Linked DNA regions of Kribbella solani. The protein of the gene in region 1 interacts with the protein of each later gene in a pairwise test. Links are inferred from orthologs where the notes say so. Each region holds a gene or a part of one and is shown in the gene's direction. Other genes may lie near its edges.

Region 1 (3,095 bases):
CAGGTACTCCGTCTGCAGCTGGACCGCGGTGATCTTGCGGCCGTCCTTGAGGGTCAGCAGCTGCGTACACGACGGGTCGTGGCTGACCTCGTGCAGCGTGGTCACCGGCCGGTCGACGCCCAGATCGTCGGTGAGCCAGCCGTCCTCGATCATCGCCAGCACCAGTGACGTGGTGCCGACCTTCAGGTACGTGGAGAGCTCGGACAGGTTCGCGTCGCCGATGATCACGTGCAGCCGGCGGTAGCGGTCCGGGTTCGCGTGGGGTTCGTCCCGGGTGTTGATGATCGGCCGCTTCAGCGTCGTCTCCAGGCCGACCTCGACCTCGAAGTAGTCGGCCCGCTGGCTGATCTGGAAGCCGTGCGTCGCGCCGTCCTGGCCGATCCCGACGCGACCGGCGCCGGTGACTACCTGACGACTCACGAAGAACGGGGTCAGGTGCCGCACGATCGACGCGAACGGGGTCGACCGGCGCATCAGATAGTTCTCGTGCGACCCGTACGAGGCGCCTTTGTTGTCGACGTTGTTCTTGTACAGGTTGAGTTGTGGCGCGCCAGGGATCAGCCGGGCCTGGCGCGCGCCCTCCATGATCACGAGCTCGCCGGCCTTGTCCCAGACCACCGCGTCGCGCGGGTTGGTGGTCTCGGGCGCCGAGTACTCCGGGTGGGCGTGGTCGACGTACAGCCGGGCGCCGTTGGTAAGGATCACGTTCGCCAGGCCGGTCTCCTCGTCGGTGAGCTGGCTGGAGTCCGCCACCTCCCGGCTGAGGTCGAACCCACGCGCGTCCCGGAGCGGATGCTCCTCGTCGAAGTCCCACCGCGTCTTGCGCGCGAGTGGCTGCGTCTGCGCGTAGCCGTTCACCACCTGGCTCGAGGTCAGCATCGGGTTCGCCCCGGGCTGGCCTGGCACCGAGATCCCGAACTCCGTTTCGGTACCCATGATCCGCCGAACACTCATGGAGTTGAGCCTACGCGGTAGGAACGACTAAACGCGTTGCCGTGTCCACAGGGTTACCTGCGAAACTGCCTGAATGCACGAACAGGAGGACGAGCTGGTCGCGTTGCTCGACGACGGCAACCGGATCATCGGGTCCGCGCCGCGGTCGGTGATGCGCCGCGACAACCTGCGGCACTCCGCCACCGGCGTGGTCGTCCGGAATCCGGCCGGTGACATCTACGTCCATCGCCGCACGCCGACCAAGGACGTGTACCCAGGCCGGTACGACTTCACCGCCGGCGGGGTCGTGGCAGCCGGTGAAGAACCGTTCCACGCGGTCGTCCGCGAGCTCGACGAGGAGCTCGGGATCACGGGCACCGAGCTGACCCGGCTGCCGGAAGGTGATTACGCCGACGAGAACACCCGGTACCACGCGTACCTGTACACCTGTGTCTGGGACGGCCCGGTGCGGCACCAGCCGGAGGAGGTCGCGTGGGGTGCCTGGATGTCGCCGAGCGAGCTCGTCGCGAAGCTGGACGACCCGGAGTGGTCCTTCATGCCGGACACGGTCGGTCTGCTCGACGCGTACGTCCGGAGCCTGGCGTGACGATCATCGAAGGCTGGGACAGCCACGCGTGGATCGAAGGTGACTGGATCTATCGGTCGCCTCGGCGCGACGAGGTCCGGCCGCGACTGCGCGCCGAAACGACGCTACTCCCCTGGCTCGCTCCGCAGCTCCCGCTCCCGGTCCCGGCGCCTGAGGCGACCGTCGACGGTGTACGTCATCTGATGCTGCCTGGCGAGCCGTTCACCGACGGCGCCACTGGGAACGGGCGCGGTACGGCGATCGGCCGCGAGCTGGGCGCGTTTCTCAAGGCGCTGCACGCCGTCGACCCGTCCGAGGCGGTCCACCACGGCGCACTCGACGCTCCGGCCGCACGAGCGCGGAAGTCGGCCGAGCTGGACGATTTCCGGACGCTCATCGTACCGCTGCTTCCGGCAGCGGTCCGGACCACGGCACACGAGCTGCTGGACCGCGTGGCCGAAGTACGGACAGCTCTCATCCACTGCGACTTCGGTCCGGACCACATCCTGATGACGGGTGATCGGATCACCGGCATCATCGACTGGACGGACGCCGTGATCGGCGACCCGGCACTCGACCTCTGCTGGCTCCTGAACGGCGCCCCGGCGACCGTCGCGGCGGCTGCCACGGCCGCGTACGAGCCCACGCCGGACCTGATCGCCCGGGCCACGGACTGGGCGCGCCTGAGCCCCTGGTACGGCGTACACCGTGGGCTGCGGCTCGACCTGCCCGACGAGGTCGCGAGCGGGATCCGGGAGGTCGAGCGAGCGCTCTGATGCAACCTTCCGGCCGGTGCCCGGTCACTAACTGATGTGAAGATCATCCTGACTGACGATACGGAGCCGTCGATGGCTACGGGATCCGCCGACCAGGAGTTGTGGGAACGGTTGCGCGTCGGCGACCATTTCGCCCTCGGCGAGTTGTTCGACCGGTACGCCGACGACGTCCGGGCGTTCGCGTTCCGCCGGACCGCGTCCTGGAGTACGGCAGACGACGTCGTCCAGGCGACGTTCCTGAGCACCTGGCGGCGGTTCCAGGGCAATCCACCTGGCCCACTCACCGGCGCGACCGCCCGTGGCTGGTTGCTGGTCGTGGCCGGCAACGAGTGCCGGGCGCTGGCCCGGACCGCCAATCGGCTCCGCGGACTGATCGACCGGCTCCCGCCACCCCTCCCGCACGTCGACCACGCCCCGGACGTCGCCCGGCGCCTGGACGACGAGCGCCGGATGTCGGTGATCCGGCGGGCCGTCGCGCAACTCCCCCGGCACGAGCGCGAGACGCTCGAACTCGTTGTCTGGTCCGGACTCACCATCGTCGAGGCCGCCGATGCCCTCGGCGTACCGGCCGGGACCGTCAAGGCCCGCCTGCACCGCACCCGCCGCCGTTTCCCCGACCTGCTCAGCCGGGTCGACCTCACCGAGGAGCTGACATGACCACCGATCTCGAACCGCCGCGCGTCCCGCCGCTGACCGCCGCCGAGCGAGCCCGGCTCCGCAATCGCTTGATGGAGCGGGCCCGGCCCACCAACCGGCGGCCGCTGGCCCGCTGGGCAGCCCCCGTGGTGGGTGTCGGAGCG
Region 2 (3,304 bases), 4.8 Mb from region 1 along the record:
GACACCGAACGCCAGCGCTCCGTGTACGCCGCCAGCTCAGGCACTGTGATCAGAATCGCCGTCAATCCGGTCCGCGCTGCCCACGCATCAGTCACCCCAGCATCCTCTCATCGCCTACGCTGGAAGACAGATCGTCTGGTACCCCGCCGTGGGACTGGAACGAGAAGAGAGTTGAGTGATGGAACGGATCGGCTTGATCGGAGCCGGCCGGGCCGGGTCCGCCGTGGGAGCAGCCTTGGCGGCAGCCGGACATCCCCTGGTCGGTGTCACCGCGCGGTCGGACGCGTCTCTGGAACGCGCCGCCCGCCTACTACCTGGCGTACCGGTGCTGACGGCGGATGAGGTCGCGGACCGCGCCGAGGTGGTGCTGGTCGCCGTACCGGATGACCTGATCCGCGAGGTGGCGCAGGAGCTGCCGTTGCGCGCTGGGCAGTACGTCGTACATCTGTCCGGAGCGCATGGGCTGGAGCCGGTGGCCGGGCTGAGTGCGACGCCGGTCGCGCTGCATCCGTCGATGACCTTTCCCGGTGGGCCTGTGCGGCTGGACGGGGTCATGTTCACCGCTACCGCGCCAGACTCGGCTCAGGGGGTCGTGGAGCGGCTGGTGAAGGCGGTGGGTGGACAGGTGCAGTGGGTGGCCGATGAGCAACGTGCGCGCTACCACGCCGGGCTGGTGCACGGTGCGAACCACTTGACCACGCTGGTCACCCAGGCGGTCGGTGTCCTGCGAGAGGCCGGTGTGGCCGATCCGGTCGCGACACTGCGCCCGCTGCTGACCGCAACCCTCGACAACACGCTGCGGGCCGGTCATCATGCGCTCACCGGGCCGATTGCCCGGGGCGACGTCGAAACCGTCGCGGCACACCTGGCAGCACTGCGCACGGGGATGGATCGCACAAGGACTACCTACGCCGAGCTGGCTCGCGCGACAGTGGAATTGACTGCGGCGGACGGCCGGCTGGACGCGGCCACTGCCGACCGGTTCACCGAACTGCTCGACGGGCATCCGGCGGTAGCGGACCCGGCCGCCGACCGTCACCCGACAGCACCGGACCGGACAACACCGCAGGATCGGACAGCGCAGGATCGGACAGCGCAGGATCGGACAGGGGAGGCACCGCGATGAGACTCACCCAGACCAAGGCCGAGCTGCGAGCAGCGACCGCGATCCGGCCGCGCGCGGTGGTGATGACGATGGGCGCGCTGCACGAAGGCCACGCGGCGCTGCTGGCCGAGGCGCGCGAACGGGTCGGACCCGAGGGCAGCGTGGTCCTGACAATCTTCGTGAACCCGTTGCAGTTCGGGCCGTCGGAGGACTTCGACCGGTACCCGCGGACGCTGGCCAGCGACCTGGCGATCGCCAAGAGCGAGGGTGTCGACCTGGTCTTCAACCCGTCCCGCGACGAGCTGTACCCGAACGAGCCGTCGGTCACCGTGCATCCAGGCCCACTCGCGGACGAACTCGAAGGCGTGTTCCGCCCGGGGCACTTCTCCGGCGTACTCACCGTGGTCTCGAAGCTGCTGCACCTGACCGCGCCGGACATCGCGTTGTTCGGCGAGAAGGACTACCAGCAGCTGACGCTGATCCGCGAGATGGTGTGCGACCTGGACATGGATCTGGACGTGATCCCGGTGCAGACCGTACGTGAGGCCGACGGGCTGGCGTTGTCGTCACGCAACCGCTATCTGAGCGAGACCGAGCGTGACGAGGCGCTGGTGCTGTACCGGGCGCTGAGCGCCGGCGCGAAGGCCGGGATGAACGGCCCGGACGCGGTGGTCGCCGCCGCACAGGCCGAACTCGAAGCAGTACCGTCGGTGAAGATCGACTACCTGGCCCTGCGCGCACCCGATCTCGGCCCGGTGATCGGCCCCGGCGAGGCGCGGATGCTGATCGCGGCCCGGGTAGGTCTGACTCGTCTCATTGACAACATTTCCATCACCCTCAGATGAATTCCGTTGATACGGTCGCCGAATGACCGTGCCTGCAGTTCCGCAGCGGCTGGCTGCGCCGGAGCCTGGTTGGACCGACAGTGCCGACGTAGTGGTGATCGGTTCCGGCGTGGCCGGCCTGACTGCTGCTTTGAAGGCTCGTGAGTTGGGGTCCGTGCTGGTGGTGACGAAGGATGTCGTCGCCTCCGGGTCCACGCAGTGGGCGCAGGGCGGGATCGCCGCCGCGCTCGACCCGGAGGACTCGCCGGAGGAGCATCTGCAGGACACCCTGGTCGCCGGCGCCGGGCTGAGCGACCCGGAAGCGGTCCGGGTGCTCGTCACCGAGGGCCCGGAGGCGGTGCACGACCTGATCGACCTGGGCGCGCGCTTCGACACCCTGGCCGACGGTGAGATCTCGCTCGGCCGCGAGGGCGGCCACCACCGGAACCGGATCGCGCACGCGGGCGGTGACGCGACCGGCGCGGAGATCGAGCGGGCGCTGGTCGCCGCGGTCAAACGCGCCAAGGACATCCGCATCATCGAGCACGCGCTCGTACTCGACCTGCTGACCGCCGCCGACGGCGCGATCGCCGGCGTCACCCTGCACGTGATGGGTGAGGGCCAGCTCGACGGCGTCGGCGCGATCCGGGCCCGGGTCGTCATCCTCGCCTCCGGCGGGCTCGGACAGTTGTACGCGGCAACGACCAACCCGAGCGTGTCCACCGGCGACGGGATGGCACTCGCGCTCCGGGCCGGCGCGAAGGTGCGGGACCTGGAGTTCGTGCAGTTCCACCCGACCGTACTGTGGCTGGGCAAGAGCGCGAAGGGCCAGCAGCCGTTGGTGTCCGAGGCGGTGCGAGGCGAGGGCGCGTTCCTGGTCGACCACACCGGCAAGCGGTTCATGCTCGGCCGGCACGAGCTCGCCGACCTGGCGCCGCGGGACATCGTGGCGAAGGCGATCATGCGGCAGATGCTTGCCACCGGCAAGGATCATGTCTACCTGGACGCCCGGCACTTCGGCGACGAGAAGTGGCGGGTCCGGTTCCCGACCATCCTCGCGTCCTGCCGGTCGCACGGCATCGACCCGGTCCGTGAGCTGATCCCGGTCGCCCCGGCCTGTCACTACTCGTCCGGTGGCGTCTGGACCGACCTGAACGGTGAGACGTCGGTGCCCGGGTTGTACGCCTGCGGCGAGGTCGCCTGCACCGGCGTACACGGAGGGAACCGGCTCGCCTCGAACTCGTTGCTCGAAGGCCTGGTGTTCGCCCGCCGGATCGCGGCGCATCTCGCCGCCGGTCTGCCCGAACAGCGCGATCCGGTCGAGGACACGCGTACGCCCGGGCTCGTCGACGCGGACATGGTCCCCGAGCTGCAG

The links.
Region 2: the proteins of HDA44_RS06695 (region 1) and panC interact in binary tests that used the Escherichia coli proteins (3 or more experiments, as listed by UniProt). The link is inferred for Kribbella solani from one-to-one orthologs.

Annotation. Positions count from the first base shown.
Region 1 is NZ_JACHNF010000001.1:1,531,161-1,534,255, reverse strand. What follows is about bases 7-2,783. They hold HDA44_RS06695 (NUDIX hydrolase), read left to right. Parts: upstream 7-1,027; coding sequence 1,028-1,540; downstream 1,541-2,783. Other genes in these bases: HDA44_RS06685 (RNA polymerase sigma factor), read left to right, coding at 2,368-2,783; HDA44_RS06690 (phosphotransferase), read left to right, coding at 1,537-2,295; dop (depupylase/deamidase Dop), read right to left, coding at 7-954. In the rest of the region: more of dop, read right to left, coding at 1-6; more of HDA44_RS06685, read left to right, coding at 2,784-2,952; HDA44_RS06680 (hypothetical protein), read left to right, coding at 2,949-3,095.
Region 2 is NZ_JACHNF010000001.1:6,370,567-6,373,870, forward strand. The notes cover bases 51-3,036. They hold panC (pantoate--beta-alanine ligase), read left to right. Parts: upstream 51-1,122; coding sequence 1,123-1,950; downstream 1,951-3,036. Other genes in these bases: HDA44_RS29450 (2'-5' RNA ligase family protein), read right to left, coding at 51-95; HDA44_RS29455 (Rossmann-like and DUF2520 domain-containing protein), read left to right, coding at 179-1,126; HDA44_RS29465 (L-aspartate oxidase), read left to right, coding at 1,973-3,036. Outside these bases: more of HDA44_RS29450, read right to left, coding at 1-50; more of HDA44_RS29465, read left to right, coding at 3,037-3,304. UniProt on the Escherichia coli protein: Catalyzes the condensation of pantoate with beta-alanine in an ATP-dependent reaction via a pantoyl-adenylate intermediate.